One region of the Bacillus sp. CGMCC 1.60114 genome, then DNA from elsewhere that is predicted to be linked to it. Evidence: riboswitches for the same ligand, from Rfam matches in the RefSeq annotation. Region 1 holds a riboswitch; the other holds the start of a gene.

Region 1 (8,432 bases):
GGTAAGATCCCAATCTCAAGATTGAGAGAGAATCGAAGAAGGTAGGTGGGGGAAGAAAACCCCTGCTGATAGAAGTTTCACCTTATTTATATGTAAAAAACGAGGCTGTCCCAAAAGTGACACTTTTGAAACAGCCTCGTTTTTGCTAATTATGGTTGTATCGTATTATTTATCTGTTGCTACAGAAGCGATGTATGGTAAGTTGCGATATTTTTCAGCGCAGTCAATGCCGTAACCGACGATGAATTCATCTGGAATAACAAAGCCAACATATTCAGCTGTTAAATCAACTTTACGGCGTTCTGGTTTATCAAGAAGCGTACAGAATTTTAACGATTTTGGTTTATGCATTAAGAAGTGGTCTTTTAAAAAGTGAAGTGTTAAACCAGAATCAATAATGTCTTCTACGACAATTACATTTTTACCTGTAATATTTACATCGATGTCTTTTAATAATTTCACTTTTCCAGTTGTTGTTGTTTGGTTTCCATAGCTAGATGCAGAAATAAAGTCGATTGTTACATCGTTTTTTATGTGACGAATTAAATCCGCTGCAAAGACGAAAGAACCTTTTAATACAGCAATAACAAAAATTTCTTCTCCTTCAAAATCACGTTCGATTTGCATAGCAAGCTCTTTTACTTTTTCTTGCAGCTGTTCTTGTGAGAGTAAAGTATCTTTAATTTGAATATCCATCAAAATCCTCCTACATTGTAAAACTTATGAACAGTTTGACTGTAAAGGATTGACGTGAAAAAGTCAAAAAAGAGAGGGGGATTTATTTTAAATAGAAGGAATAAGAAATTATAGTAGATTGAAATAGTAGATACATTATGCGAAGACTTGTAGATGAAGGAACACCCAGAATAAAAACTCTCTTGTCATAAACAAGAGAGTTTCCTAGTTTATTAGTTTATTTCACCTATCCAAACACCATTGTCTTGGAATGAATGCCATTTTCCATTAATGGAGTGTTTGCCCGTTACCATTTTTCCATCTTGCTCTAAATAATACCAAGCGTCATTCCAATGTAACCAGCCTGTATGCACTATGCCATCTTTATTTGCAAAGAGCCACTCTTTTGCATATTGTCCCCATTGATTTATAAGCAGAACGCCATTTTCGTCAAAGAAATAACGGTTACCATCAATAGAATATGTACTATCTACCATTCGTCCCTCATCTAAATAGTACCATTTCCCGTTTTCTTGTAACCATCCATTTTTAGCTGCGCCATTCTTATCGAAATAGTACCATGACTTTTCTACTTTCACCCAACCAGTAGCCATTTGCCCGTCTTTATGAAAGTAATAAGTTTTACCATCAATAGTGTGTAATCCAACTGTCATTCTTCCTTTATCAGAGGAGTCTAAATAGTACCACTTTCCATTTTCTTGTAACCAACCAGTTTTAGCTGCACCATTTTCACCAAAGTAATACCAAATGTTTCCGTCCGGGTTAAGGATCCACCCTTTTGCCATTTTCCCATTATTATAAAAGTAGTAAGTGTTATCGTCTTCGTCTACAACAGCCATGCCCGCTGCCATGGCGTTACCAAGAAAATCAGGGAATAGATACCATGCATCTCCATCTTTAAGCCAACCCTTTTTCTTCACACCGTTTTGATCATAGTAATACCACTGATTATTCTCTTGTACCCAACCAGTTTTTTTCACAACTTGCATTTCTTTTGGCGCATTATTTTTCACGCCTACATTTTCTTCTGCTTTAGCAATTGTTGGAACGATTAACATTGTAGATAGTAAAACTGGTAAAATAGCTTTCTTCATTTCTCTCATCCCCTATTTATTTGATTATTACGAAAATTAATTTAGAATTAATTTCCACATCAGTTATACTATTACAATGCAAATGTATTTTCAATAGTTTTTGTAATGAAAATGAAATATTTTTTTAAATATTGTAACATTAAATGATTTATTGTAATAAATAATCCATTTTATTACAGAATATTAAAGTAAAATGGAGGTAAGGTTTATCCCGCTATTTTTGGGCAGTAAGACCTCCATCTCAAGATTTAGAGAAAAGCAAGAAGGAAGATGGGGGATAACTGCTGGCATGTACCTGATTGGGCGGGCTTTCCATCAGTGTGGGGATTACTGATGGAAGTTTCACTTTATTAGTCTCTGGCTTTTTACCTAAAAGTAATACGTATTTCATTTAGAATCACCCTAAACAATTGTTAGTTTGATAGTGATATGATGGTGTCCTTTAGCTAAGTAGGTATTAATACAATATATAAACGTTATATTTTAATTAATTATAAAACCTTACAAAATTGTAAGGTTTTTTGTAAGGTAAATCGATAGTTTGTAATGCCCTTTTTGTATACACTACGTATATGTAAGGCACACACATTTTAGGGAAATAAGGCAGTCACTAAAACAGAAAGGAGTAGGGGAATGGAGAGGCACTCGGCGGCTCTTTCTTTATTATTAGAGAATGATATGATTATGTTAGCTAATAATGAAGGTTATAAAACTGTAGTTGATCGGCAAGAAGTATGGGTAGATTCACATAATAAAATTGTGTGGTACAAGTGGAATGAGTGCTATAAAGAGAATATAAAGCAGCACATAGGGTATGATATGCATAGAGTTGTTTTATGGAATGAGATGAAATCTTGGATTCATAAACATAACGGTAAAAATGAACGAGAGAGCAGCCGAGAGATAAATGCACTCCATTTTCAAACTCCTGAAATTGTAAGACACACAGATTCACATTAAGAAAGTAACTTGGAAAACTAGGGCACAGAAAAAGAGCAGGCCGCTTATAGAAGCAATCTGCTCTTTTTCTATTACCCTGCATGAACGAGTAGTAAGTCTTCCTCAAGATTCTATGAAGTTAAAGAAGATAGGTGGGGAATGAAGAAAGCCCCACTGATGGAAGTTTCACTTTATCAAGCGCGCTGTGCAATGAGGCGCGGTGTGGTTGTAAATAAAATAACAAGTAGAACCGCACATAATATGAAAGAACCAATCATTGTGCTGCCGTTTATAATGAAGGAATATAAAACGGCTGATTGTCCTTTTGGTGCATATTGACCAAAGAAAACAACGCCGGCAATAAAGTGCCAGAAGTAACGAGCTAGGCTGCCAACAAGTGTAGCGATAATGATATACATGATTGCTTTTGTTTTTTGTCTATTGGTAAGTGCTTGTTGGATTGGTGTATGAAATAATCCAGCAAAACCGATAAAAGCAAATGCAATGAAGTATTCAATAAACGCTTGTACAGGCGTTAAAATGTATGCATCTCCTACGACAATTTGTAGTAATCCCCAAACGAGACCACTTAAGAAACTAGCTTTAAATCCCCAGCGGTAAGCGACAATAAAAATTGGAATCATAGCAAATGAGATAGAACCGCTTGTTGGAAGTTTAATAGATAGCGGTAAAATGTCGATGATTAATGCAAGTGCGGCAAGAATCGCGGCCTCTATCATGGCTTGTAAATTTGTGTTGCGCATTTATATTTCCCCCTACATCCAAGTTATAAAAAAGAATCATTATCATAGGGGACATGAGATATACAAATTATAAATAACTATTTATGTATATACGTTTGCACAATTCCTGCGCTAGCATTAACTAACAGGTTCAAAGGGTCGGAACGATGTGTTCCCTCTCAGCGACGCGGCTCCCCCTGTGACAACGAGATTCTTAGATTATTAATAGTATTGTAAACGAAAATGGATAAGAATGACAAATATATTTTAGCATAGCTATGTTATATAAGATAAAAATGATAACACCGTACAAAATAGTGAAAAATTCACATAATATTGTATAGTCTTTCCTATAAAATTCATGTTATAATTGATATTGATAATAATTATCGTTATCGTCTGAGGGGGAGAAATTATGAACTTAGTTGATATGAATATAGATGAAAAAGTACGTGTGAAAGATTTACAATCTCTTGATAAATTATTAAAACGTCGTTTAGCTTCATTTGGATTTGCTGAAGGATGCGAACTTTGTGTAAAACAAAAGGCAATGTTTAATGGTCCGTGTACATTAGAATGCCGCGGACAATTAATCTCTATTCGCCATTGTGATGCGAAAATGATAAAGGTGGAATTAGCGTGAGTAAGGTTGCTTTACTAGGGAACCCAAATACGGGGAAAACATCATTATTTAATGCGCTAACTGGTTCTTATGAATATGTAGGGAACTGGAGCGGAGTAACTGTAGAAAAAAAGATTGGTAAGTTAAAAGATAAGAAGGGAACTTTAATAGACTTACCAGGTGTATATAATTTAAACCCTGTGTCACGTGATGAAGGGGTTGTTACACAATTTCTATTAACAGAAGAATTTCATCATATGTTAAACATTGTAGACTCTTCTCAATTCGAACGTAATATGCATTTAACTTTGCAATTATTAGAATTTGGTAAGCCGCTCTCAATTGGTTTAAACATGATAGATGTTGCCAGGCAGCGTGGAATTCTCATTGATGTGAAGAAACTAGCTGAAATGCTAGGTGTAACAGTTATACCGGTTATTGCGAGGAGCGGAAAAGGCTGTGAGGAATTATTAGCTTCTCTTCATGAAAGTGATAACAGAGAACAGAAGCCATTTATTCTTTCTTATGGTAAAAAGGTAGATACAGGAATCCAGCAAGTTATGGATAAATTGCAACAAGCGAATTATGAGCATCCAAGATGGCTTGCACTTCAATTTTTAAGTAATAATGAAGTAGTAGACCAAGAATTAAATCAATTGCCTATTTATCAGGAACTTGTAGCGATTCGCTCTGCAGTAGAAGCGGAACTAGACGTAACGCTGGAACAGCATATGTACGGAGCACGTGCAGCGTATATTGAAAAGTTGAAAACAAGTGTCATTCGTCATGAGAAAGAAGGAAGCATTCCTTTTTCTGAACGAATTGATAAATTAATTACGCATAAAATCTGGGGACTTCCGATCTTTTTAGGGATCATGTATTTCATTTTTCAGGTGACGTTTTCGTGGATTGGAACACCTTTATCTGATCAGCTTGATGCATTTATCGGCGGACCGTTCACAGATTGGGTAACAACAGCTCTAACTAATATGGGAGCATCTGAATTCATTCGAGCGCTCATTACAGATGGAGTAATTGCCGGTGTCGGTGCGGTAATCGTATTTGTTCCACAAATTTTTGTATTGTTCTTCTTTATTTCATTATTAGAAGACTCTGGATATATGGCGCGTATTGCCGTTGTAATGGATCGTATTATGGAGTTTTTTGGACTAAATGGAAAAGCGTTTATTCCAATGATCATCGGGTTTGGTTGTAACGTACCAGGCATTATGGCCACAAGAACGATTGAACAGGAGAAAGAGAGACTGCTTACGATTTTAGTAACACCATTTATGTCATGTTCAGCACGTCTACCTGTATATGCATTATTTGCTGGGGTCTTTTTCCCGCATAGTCAAGCGATTGTTGTGTTCTCTTTATATGTCATTGGTATTGTCCTTGCGCTATTGGTTACAAAGATTATGTCTATTACGGTTTTAAAAGAAGAGAAATCTATTTTTGTAATTGAACTTCCGCCTTATCGCGTGCCGCAAGCAAAAACGTTATGGCGCAGTACGTGGGAAAAAGGAAAAGGATTTGTGCGTAAAGCAGGTACATTTATCTTTGGTGGTTCTGTTGTTATTTGGTTATTAAACTACGCTGGCCCATCGGGATTTGGTGTAAAGATGGGAGATAGTTTCCTAGCGATGATTGGTGGCGTCGTGGCTCCAATTCTAGCACCACTTGGCTTTGGAACATGGCAAGCAGCTGCATCACTAATAACAGGATTTTTAGCAAAAGAAGTTGTTGTTTCCGCAATGGCGATTATTTATGCTGTGAATGAAGATGCATTAGGGAACATAATCGGTACTCATTTTACAGCATTATCAGCATATGCATTTATGTTCTTTATCTTATTATATGTACCATGTTTAGCAACAGTTGGGGTCATTCGCCGTGAAACAGGATCTGTTAAGTGGACTATTTTCTCTGTTGTTTATCCGCTTGTTGTTGCGTATGTACTAACACTAATTGTATACCAAGTTGGATCTATGATGGGATTCTAGAAGGAGATGTATCATAATGATAGTCAATATTTTAATTGGAGCTGTCGTTTTTGGATATGCTGGATATACGTTAATTAACTTTGTAAAGAGAAGTAAAAAAGGGAAATGTGCAGCGTGTTCTCTTAATAAATCATGTGAGTCCAACGTTTGTAGCCCTGATATGAAGCAGGCAGTGAATAAGTAGTACAGAGATTCTTAGATAATATATAGAAACGCATGGAGAAATGATCCATGCGTTTTTTTATGTTTTTTAGTAGTTTAATATTATATTATCCCTGTAAAACTAAATCAGCAATTTTTGTAGGGAATTCTGTATTTACATAAAATTCTTCTGCTTTCCAATACCTATTTTGAAACTTAGAAATGTTTTGTTGCGTATGTTCACTTTCACGAAGAAATCTCTTATTTCGCGGGCAGTCTAAATACACTACATAATCATAGAAGTTTCTCCACTCTTTACGTTGAAGAAAAACACCTTCTATTACGATTACACAAGTATTAGGAAGTTTCATATTCTTCATACTCTGTGTATCGGATTCGTTATCATAAAAGGGTAGAATAAGATCGTTCGAAAATCTGAGTTTATCGAAAAAATGATCACGTAACCAAGTAGTGTCCCACTGTAAATGATAATATTCATACCATTCTGCATGCCCAGTATTGTAACGTTTTTTACGCTCGACAATGTGGTCATCAATATGAAAGACATAGAAAGGGATATTCTTTTCTTTTACAGCCTCGCTAAGTTTTTTCACAAGTGTTGTTTTACCAGATCGGCTTAACCCATCTATACCTAAAATAAATCGACCATCTATCTCAAGGTTTGTAATTAAATGTAAGAGAGTTATGGAATTATCTTTCAAGGTATTATCATCTCCTTTGAAAAAGTTATTCTTTTTTCACCTTATTCTTCTCAGTTTTGAACTATTAGCTATTACGCCAATAAAACCGGTGATGGCGAATACATACGCTACGAACAAGGATGTTGATGATAGTGATCCTGTAATGATTCTAAATGTGCCAAAAGCAAATAATAGAAAACTACCTAAAAGAGTTATAATTGTTCGAGTCTTGCTATCTATTTTTTGCACCCCCGAAAAATCTTTATTTCCAATAAATATTAACATATCCATTGGTATAAATTAACATTAATCGTCATTTAAGAAAAGTTCTCTATATTTTTTATGGATATCGACATGGAAATGTAACACGGCCAAAATGAAAAAGAAGCCTGCTAAAAACAGGCTTCTTTTTCATTTTAATGATATCCCTTTGCAGAGTCTTTATGAATTTTCTCTTTAAAGATGGTGTAGCTCCATAATTGATAGCCAATAACGATTGGTACCATAACCATTGCAACAAAGAACATAATTTTTAAGTTTAATTCACTGCCTGCTGCTTGGAATAATGTTGTGCTGTATGCATCGTTAATGCGAGATGGCAGCATTCTTGGGAACATGCCAGCAAAGCCAGTTGCCATAAACATAGCGATTGTTAAGCAAACAAATGTGAAAGCTAAGCCAATTTTACGTTTGACAACCATAGTGAGTGCTAGGATACTCATTAACATCGCAAGTAACGGAATAATAAACAGTACAGGGTGTTTCGTAAAGTTTTGGAATAAGTTTGTAAGGTTTGCCGTTGCGACGTAGAAGATGGCTAAGATGGTTGCTGCTGCCATCGAAAACGGTTTGGCGATTTTATAAGCACGATCTGATACTTCACCAGTCGTTTTAATCATAACCCAAAGTGCACCGGATACGACAAAGATTGCAGTGAAGAAGAGACCGCCTAAAATACCGTAAGGGTGTAATAAGCTAAGTAAATTTCCTTCATAGCCGTGTTTGCCAATTTGTAGTCCGTAGTAAAGGTTAGCGAATGTAACGCCGAATAAGAAAGCAATTAAGAAACTACCAACCGCATACGTCCATTTACAAACAGTTTGCCAAACTGGTGAATCATCTTTATGCATAAATTCTAATCCTGCTGCACGAGCGAACAGAGCGAATAATACTAAAAATAACGGTGTGTATAAGTAGCTGAACATGTTTGCGTATGTTACTGGGAAAGCAGCAAATGTTGCTCCCCCAGCTGTAATTAACCATACTTCATTACCGCCCCAGAACGGTCCAATTGCTTCTTGTAGTTGATTGCGTTCTTGGCGATCTTTCGTAACGAATGGGAAAATCATTCCGTTACCGAGTGCGTAGCCATCGAGAATAAAGTAAACTGTCCAAATCACGCCCCACAAACCGAACCAGATAATTGCAAGTGTATCATGAGACATGAGCTGCACCTCCTTGAGTAGTTTCTTCTAATGCTGCAGGTCCCT
Region 2 (8,432 bases), on a different contig from region 1:
AATGTAATCGCGATCAACAATCGTCACTTTGCCAACTCCAGCGCGAACAAGCATCTCTGCATTTGCACTACCAAGCGCTCCTGCACCGATAATGAATACATGTTTTTCTCTTATTTTTTGCTGTCCTTCTTCTCCAATTGGAGAAAACAACACTTGACGGGAATATCGACTATTCAAGAATACTCATTCCTTCTAACGGGCTACTTGCAGTTGCACAGCGCTTACGTGCAATACGTCCTGCTTCAAAACCTAATCGACCTGCATGAATACCAAGTTTCATTGCTTCTGCCATTTTCACAGGATCCTTCGCTCCAGAAACAGCTGTATTCAATAAAACACCATCTGCGCCTAATTCCATCGCAAACGCTGCGTCAGCTGGACTACCGATACCAGCATCAACAATAACTGGAACAGTTGCTTGCTCAATAATAAAGCTTAAATTTAACGGATTTACAATACCAAGACCAGAACCGATTGGTGATGCACCTGGCATAATTGCATGAACACCTAATTCTTGTAATTTACGTGCTAACACAACATCATCAGACGTATACGGCAGAACAATAAACCCTTCTTTTAATAACATTTCGGATGCTTTTAACGTTTCGACTGGATCTGGCAATAACGTTTTATCATCACCGATTACTTCTACTTTAATCATGTCACATAATCCTGATGCTTTTGCTAGTTTCGCAATGCGCACTGCTTCTTCTGCTGTTTTTGCCCCTGCTGTATTTGGAAGAAGTGTATACTTTGTTACATCAATTTTTTCTAGTAAATTCGGTTGCTCTGCATCAAAAATATCCATACGACGCACAGCAAATGTTAAAATTTCTGCTTCTGATACTTCAATTGCTTTTTTCTGTACATCAAAATCAGAAAATTTCCCTGTTCCTAATAACAGTCTAGAATGAAAAGTAAATGGTCCAATCTTTAACATAATCAACCGCCTCCTACGAATGTTACAATTTCAATTTGATCTCCATCAAAAACAGATGTATCTTGATGATCATCCTTTTGTAAAATGTCTTGATTGCGTTCTACAACAACAATTTTCATCTCTAACCCTAAATGAGCAAGCAAATCAGCTACCGTTTTAACTTCACTTGGCACCTCTACTTGCCTACCGTTAATTTTTAAGTTCAATCTTTCATCCCCTTACTAAATAGATTGTGAAAGCAATGAATCTAGTAAACGATTATCTTGCTTTCCGTCTATAAGATCAGCCATATATTGACCCGAAACTGGACTTAATAAAATTCCATTTCGATAATGGCCAGTACAAGCATATAAACCCGTAATTTCTTCATGCATACCGATATACGGCATACTATGATTTGATTGTGGACGTAATCCTGCCCATGCACTTTCCCATTCTGCTTCTTTTAATGCTGGAAGGATACTATAAGCACGCTCTAATATAGAAGTAATACTTTCTGGACGTACGGCTTTGTTATATGTATGAGGTTTCATTGTTGCCCCAATGACATAACGTCCACCGCGTTTTGGTGCAATATAAAATCGCTCCTGAAAAATAGGGGCTTGTAGTAGCGGCTTACGACTGCGCACCGCAACAACCTCACCTTTAACAGGGTATGTCCCCCACTCACTATGAAAATATCCTAGTAATTTTGTACTCCATGAACCTCCAGCAATTACTACTTTTTCACATGAGATTGTTCCTTCTGTTGTAAATAATCCTGTTACTTGATTATCCTTAATTTGAATATCAAACACTTCAGTTTCTTCATATATATCCGTTCCAGATATCGCAGCAGAGTGGGCAAATGCTTTTGTCAGCTCAGGTGCGATTACATGGCCATCTTTTGGATGATATACCGCTCCAATAATAGAAGAGGATAAACATGGTTCCTTTTCGCGCAGCTCTTCACCTGAAATAAAATGTGACTCCTCTCCTGTCTCCTGCTGCCATTTCATAATATGAAGAAGCCGTGCGCACTCTTCTTCATTTTGAGCAATGCGATAAATTCCTTTTTCTTCATAGCCTATATCAATTCCGGTTTTCTCACGTAATACACTTGCAAGCTGTGGAAACATCGCGCGGCTTTGCCTACCTAATTCAAACAGCGGATCGTATTCATCCCATTCTGCCTGTACACCTAGTAACCCGGCGGCTGCTTTAGAAGCTTCAGAAGCAATCTTTTGTTTTTCAATGATGGCAACTTTATAACCTCTTTCAGCAAGAAAATGTGCAACTGAACTTCCGATTACACCGCCTCCAACGATGGCAACATCATATATTTTTTTCATGATTTCTCGCCCACTTTCGTATCATTTCCTTATATAACTTCGCTTGCTCATTCGGTTTTACTGCACTTAAAATTCCGGACATAATTGCAATACCAGTGGCCCCGGTGCCAAGTACTTCTGCAGTATTATCAGGAGTAATCCCTCCAATAGCAGTAATCGGGATTGTTAAATGTTTTGCTATTTCTGTAATTTCTTCTAATCCTCTTGGCGGGACCCCTTTTTTGGAGTTTGTTTGAAACAAATGTCCATACATAAGAGAATCCGCACCGCTTTTAAAAGCAGCAATAGCTTCTTCAAGTGAATGAACAGAATAACCAACATGTAAATAAGAAAACTTTTCTTTTACAAATCTTATATCAGCGCTGCGATAGCCAAGCTGTACACGTCTAATATTTAATAAAATTGCAATATCAATTCGATCATTGATTACAAGCTTAGAAGGAGGAAAACCCTTATTTAAGAGCTTTTCCACACCTTCATACAACTCCTTCGTACTTTTCTCCCGCTCACGAATGTGCAAATAATCTATTTCACTTTCAATATCAGTTGCTATATTTGCTAGCTCTTCAAATGACATACGACCATTTGATATGACGTGAAGCTCATCTTTCATATACATTCGCCTACTTTAAAATGTTTTCAAACAACTCGTTTGCCGGAACAATTTCTTTTGCCATTCCTTTTTCTTTCAACCACTTATTTTGTTTTTCCCATGAATCTGCTGTATCTGATAAGAATGGTTCATCTTTTGTTTCCATTTTATCCAATAAAATTTTCATACTTTCTTTTTCAACTTCTGGAATCAGCGGGAAATTTTCTTTTTCTTGATGGTTTAATAAAATGTTTAATGCTTCATCTGGATTTTTCTTCGTAAACTCATAACCTTTATTCGCCCCGCGTAAAAAGGCTTGCAATGTCGCCTTATCTTTCTTCAATGTTTTATCGCCTGTTACAAATACAAGTTCATGATAATTTGGTACACCGTAATCTGCTGGATTGAAATATGCTGGTTCATAACCTTCATGACGCATTACTGGTACTTCATGATTAATATATGCGCCTGTAACAGCATCTACTTTTTTCGTAGTAAGGGCCGGTACTAAATCAAAGCCAACATCAACTACTTTTACGTTATCTGGATTTCCACCATCTTCTTTAATCATCGTTTTTAAATACTCTTCACTTAACGGTGTTCCTGAATACCCAACCGTTTTTCCTTCTAAATCTTTTGGCGAAGAAATGCCAGCTGATTTTAGCGACACAACATGATTTAAAGGTGAACGAACAACTGCCCCGATAGATTTCACCGGAATGTTTTCATTTGCTCTAGCAATAACCACATCCGGCTGATAGTATAATCCAACCGTTACTTTTCCTGCCGCAGCTAACGTTAATGGATCAGTTGGATTTGAAGGAAATTTAACATTTACCTTTATACCTTCTTCTTTAAAATAACCTTTTTCAATTGCCGCATAAATAAAGCTATGCACTGCATTTGGATACCAATCAAGCATTACGGTTACTTCTTTTTCACCTTTCTTCTTTTCTGATGCCGAGTTGCTAGAACACCCTGCAATCATCGCAATTAATAAAGTAAACACAAAAATGCGTTTTAATAATTTCATGAATGCTTCCTCCAACTAATAAACTTCTTCTCTAATATAGAAATGAATAATACAAAGAAAATAGCAAGTAATGACAATAAGACAATTGGTGCAAATACACCTGCACCATCCATTTGTGTCATCATTCGTTTACTAAAATAACCAAGTCCCGCTTGCGCCCCAAGCCATTCTCCCATTGCTGCCCCAATAACACTGAATGGCACAGCCACCTTCAAAGCAGAGAAAAAATATGGGAGTGCGGATGGCAATTTTAATTTTAAGAAAATGTCTTTTTTTGTTGCACCATATGTAATCAAAAGCTCTTCCCATTCCTTTTTCGTACTGCGGAGGCCATCATACGTATTCACCGCAATTGGGAAGAACGTAATAAGTACTGTGACAACAACCTTACTCCAAATAGAGTAGCCAAACCATAAAACAAATAACGGTGCCAAAGCTGTAATTGGAATTGTTTGTGAAGCAACTAATAATGGATAAAATGCTTTCTCAGCAAATGAGCTCATACTCATCATCATTGCTAAACTAACACCTAATACAACGGAAATGACAATACCGATAACTGTAACAGAAAGAGTTGCTGGTAAATGCACTGTAAGCAATATATCCCGCAAATCCCATATTTTTCGAACAATGGCACTTGGGGAGGGTAAAATGTACATTTCATCAAGAATCCTCGCTCCTACTTCCCAACCGATAAGAAAAATAGCAGTAACAATAAAAGCTGGAACATAGTCTACAATTCTTTTCATACAAGTACCTGCCGTTGTAACATCCCAATGAGCTCATCTTTTAACGCCAACATTTCCGGGCGATGCAAATCCATTCGAGATCGTTCTTGTCCAAGAGGTACAATCCGTTCTGTCAATGATGTAATGGGCTGCTCTGTTACGATAAAAATACGATTGGAAAGATAAAGCGCTTCCTCAACATCATGTGTAATAAATACAATCGTTTTTTGCCAATGCTTCCATTGTTCAAACAACCACTCCTGCAGAGATGCTTTCGTCAATGCATCGAGTGCACTAAATGGTTCATCTAATAGTAAAAGATCACCGCCCGTTAACAACGTACGAATAAAAGATACACGTTGACGCATTCCACCTGATAAATCTTTTGGCTGTTTATTTTCATACCCTTGCAGTCCAAACTGCTCCAATAATTTTTGTGCTTGCATTTGTGCTTCTTTTTTCTTCACACCTTGACATTCAAGAGGCAATGCTGCATTTTCGATAATCGTTCGCCATGGAAGTAACATATCTTTTTGTGGCATATATCCAACAGGGTGATTCGTTTCTCCTATTACATCAACAGTGCCCTCGTTTGCTTTCTCGAGCCCTGTAATGAGCCGAAACAATGTACTTTTCCCGCAGCCACTCGGACCAATAATACTAACGAATTCTCCTTGTTGTACTGCAGCATCAAGATTCGCTATAATCTGCTTCTCATCATAATGAAAGGAAACATTATGAAATTGTAGTATGTTCTTGCTCCTCAAAACCCCACATCTCCTTACGATATGCCATATCCCAGAATAAATATTCAAAACGACTGGAATATAAGAAGATTTCTTCTAAACGATTTAATTCTTCTTCTGTTTTCCCAATTGTAATTTCATTAAATAGATCAATTAACCATACACAAAGATTTCCGTATTCTTCAGAGCTATACCCTTGAATCCATTCACCAAAAAATTCGTGGTCGCGTGCTCCTGGAATATCATTTAAACGCTTTCCAATTTCCCAATAACTCCACATACACGGAAGCAACGCTGCAATTAACTCAGCAAGTGTACCGTTCTGTGATACGGACATCATATAGTTTGTATATGCTAGATTCATAGCAGATGGCTTTGCTAATTCCATTTCTTCAACAGAAATTCCTAAACGCTTTGCGTATTGTTTATGAATCGTCATTTCTCCATTTAAAATCCCATCGATTTGTTCAGCAAACTTCGCCATTACTTTTGGGTTTGTTGCTTTTACAACACCGATTGCATATAATTTTGCGTAATCTAACAAATACAAATAATCTTGAACAATATAATATTGAAATCTATCTTTCTCTAACGTTCCATCTCCCATACCCGTTACAAATGGATGATTATGGCTCTTCTCCCAAATAGGTTGTACCTTTTCAAATAACCTTTCACAAAATGTCATCTATATTTCCCCTTCCTATATATTTCTCCAAATAAAAAACCACTTCTATATAAGAAGTGGCCACAGCAAACAAAAAAACTTCATTTGTTGTTTCCACTTCCCTACGCTAGTATCACCTAGATCAGGTTATAAGGGTTAAGGTTTCTACCTCTCTCAGCTTTCAAGCACCCCTAGTGGTGTTCTATTAAATTTTCAATAAAAAATCCCCGTTTCTATGCATAAAGAAACGGGGACGTTATTTACATCGTCCAAATTGCTTCCCTACGCTAGCATCATCTAGATCAGGTTCAAGGGTCAAAGACTACGGTCTTACTCTCAGCTAGCAACACTAGCTCCCCTAGCATTATATTCATTTAACATAGTCAGTATACCATCGCCATATCTCATGGGCAACTCTTTTAAGTTATAAAGTCAAATTTCCATATGTGTTAATTTTAATCCAAAAATGGTCAATTAAACCAAAATACGTCTTATGGGAAGCTTTTCCTCTTAAAACATCTCCTTAAAATATCAATATTTTGAGCGGAATACAGCATCATTCTCTATGTGTTTTGTAAATTTAGAAAAACGCAAATTTCTTTTATCTATTTTCATAATACTAATAAATCTGCTATCCTTTTATTATATGACTTTATAGCTAAAAAAATGTTCATATATTTTTTTTAGTATTACATTTCTATGCACACAAGACAAATTTAATATTGTTATATTATAATTAAGAGTATAACAAATTATTACATAAGGAGGTCTCTAGTTATATGAACATGAAAACCGCAGCAATAACAGCAGCTACTGTCGCAGTCGCTTCTATGCTCCCATCTATGACAGATTCCACTGTACAAACTGTAGCAGCAGAGCAAAAACCAAAAACAAAAATTGGTTATGTAAAAACGAATACATTACAAATGTATTCTAGTCCTAAAGCAACAGATTCTGTTATTGAAAACAGTGTACGTGATACTCCCGTTACAATTCTTGAAACAACAGACGAATGGTATAAAATTCAAACTCAAAATAAAACTGGCTATGTTAAAAAGGAAGCAATTTCTTTAACAAAACCAAGTAATGGTAAGCAACAATATATCGTTAATGCAGATGCATTAAACGTTCGCTCTGAACCAAATACACAATCTGAAATTATTGATGTATTACCAAATGGGAAATTTGTTACTGTTCAAGAAGAAGAAAATGGATGGTATAAAATTATACATAACGGGACAAATGGCTATGTAAAGAAAGAGTTTTTATCTAACGGAACTCAGCCACTAGTAAAAGGAGTTACTGTACAAGGCGGAAGCTCTTATTATGTTGCTACCCCAGCATTAAAAGTACGCAGCGGTGCTGGTACAAATACTGCTGTTATCGGCTCTTTAAAGAATGGAACACAGGTACAAGTCGTTGGACAGGTTGGCACATGGTATAAAATTCGATTCGGATCAGGATATGGCTATGTCGCACAACAATATATACTACAAGGACAACAGAAACAACAACAACAGCAACAAAAACAAGCTAAACCAGCTATTCCAGCTGTCTTTAAATATCCGGCTCAAGGAAAAATAAGCTCAGAATTTGACGTACGTTGGGGACAAATGCACTATGGCGTAGACATTGCATCAACAGGAAATGTTCCAATTCAAGCTGCTGCACCTGGCACTGTTGTTAAGTCTTATTATTCTACAAGCTATGGAAATGTTGTATTTGTTGCCCATTATATAAACGGGAATTTATATACAACTGTATATGCTCATATGAAAAATCGTGCGGTTAAAGTGGGCGATAAAGTAGCAACGGGTCAATTGCTCGGTTATATGGGAAATACAGGACATTCATATGGCCAACACTTACATTTTGAATTGCATAATGGAGAATGGAATTTTGAAAAAACAAATGCAGTAAATCCGCTTCCTTTCCTAGTTAGGTGATGGAAGATGACACGTAATATTCCATTAATTATTGAGTATTTAGCATTTTTCGGTTTAATTTGTTGTTTATTAATTTACAATACAAACATTGTATTTTTAAGCATCACTATTGCATTTGTTGCTTGTGAAGTGCTGATGGAAGTATTCAAAATTCGATTAAAACGACATATTTCACACATATATACTGCACTGTTCATTATAAGCTCCTTAATAACAAACATTATTTTTACTGGCCTACATGCCGCCGCAATTTTTCCGGTATTCTTTATGACTATTCTTCTTATTGTATCTCAATATATATATGTTCCAGAACATCGTAAACATCAATATCAAGAAACATAGAAAGAGGGAAAATGGTGCAACGCTTCTCCATAGCTAGTCTAACAAAATCTTTTTTGGACTCATATGAAAGAATGAATGAATTTTTTGGTATTAAAGAGAATAGAAATAGC

The links. Region 1 has a riboswitch for thiamine pyrophosphate ahead of thiT (energy-coupled thiamine transporter ThiT). Riboswitches for the same ligand answer to the same signal wherever they lie in the genome.
Region 2: linked by a shared signal. The riboswitch ahead of tenA (thiaminase II) and the one ahead of thiT (energy-coupled thiamine transporter ThiT) in region 1 are both predicted to bind thiamine pyrophosphate.

What each region holds. Positions count from the first base shown of each region.
Region 1 is NZ_JBHTHG010000108.1:62,357-70,788, forward strand. Features, by position in the region: gene hpt (hypoxanthine phosphoribosyltransferase) at 166-696, opposite strand; gene ACFQZ1_RS16675 (nucleoside triphosphate hydrolase) at 909-1,790, opposite strand; gene ACFQZ1_RS16680 (hypothetical protein) at 2,424-2,750, shown strand; gene thiT (energy-coupled thiamine transporter ThiT) at 2,924-3,493, opposite strand; TPP riboswitch at 3,579-3,680, opposite strand; gene ACFQZ1_RS16690 (FeoA family protein) at 3,888-4,115, shown strand; gene feoB (ferrous iron transport protein B) at 4,112-6,100, shown strand; gene ACFQZ1_RS16700 (FeoB-associated Cys-rich membrane protein) at 6,117-6,284, shown strand; gene ACFQZ1_RS16705 (kinase) at 6,370-6,963, opposite strand; gene cydB (cytochrome d ubiquinol oxidase subunit II) at 7,359-8,387, opposite strand; gene ACFQZ1_RS16715 (cytochrome ubiquinol oxidase subunit I) at 8,377-8,432, opposite strand, start outside.
Region 2 is NZ_JBHTHG010000119.1:4,669-13,100, reverse strand. Features, by position in the region: gene ACFQZ1_RS25565 (thiazole biosynthesis adenylyltransferase ThiF) at 1-177, opposite strand, end outside; gene ACFQZ1_RS25560 (thiazole synthase) at 170-940, opposite strand; gene thiS (sulfur carrier protein ThiS) at 943-1,146, opposite strand; gene thiO (glycine oxidase ThiO) at 1,162-2,271, opposite strand; gene tenI (thiazole tautomerase TenI) at 2,255-2,884, opposite strand; gene ACFQZ1_RS25540 (ABC transporter substrate-binding protein) at 2,895-3,896, opposite strand; gene ACFQZ1_RS25535 (ABC transporter permease) at 3,893-4,645, opposite strand; gene ACFQZ1_RS25530 (ABC transporter ATP-binding protein) at 4,642-5,391, opposite strand; gene tenA (thiaminase II) at 5,360-6,055, opposite strand; TPP riboswitch at 6,137-6,237, opposite strand; TPP riboswitch at 6,297-6,404, opposite strand; gene ACFQZ1_RS25520 (SH3 domain-containing protein) at 6,814-7,980, shown strand; gene ACFQZ1_RS25515 (hypothetical protein) at 7,987-8,322, shown strand.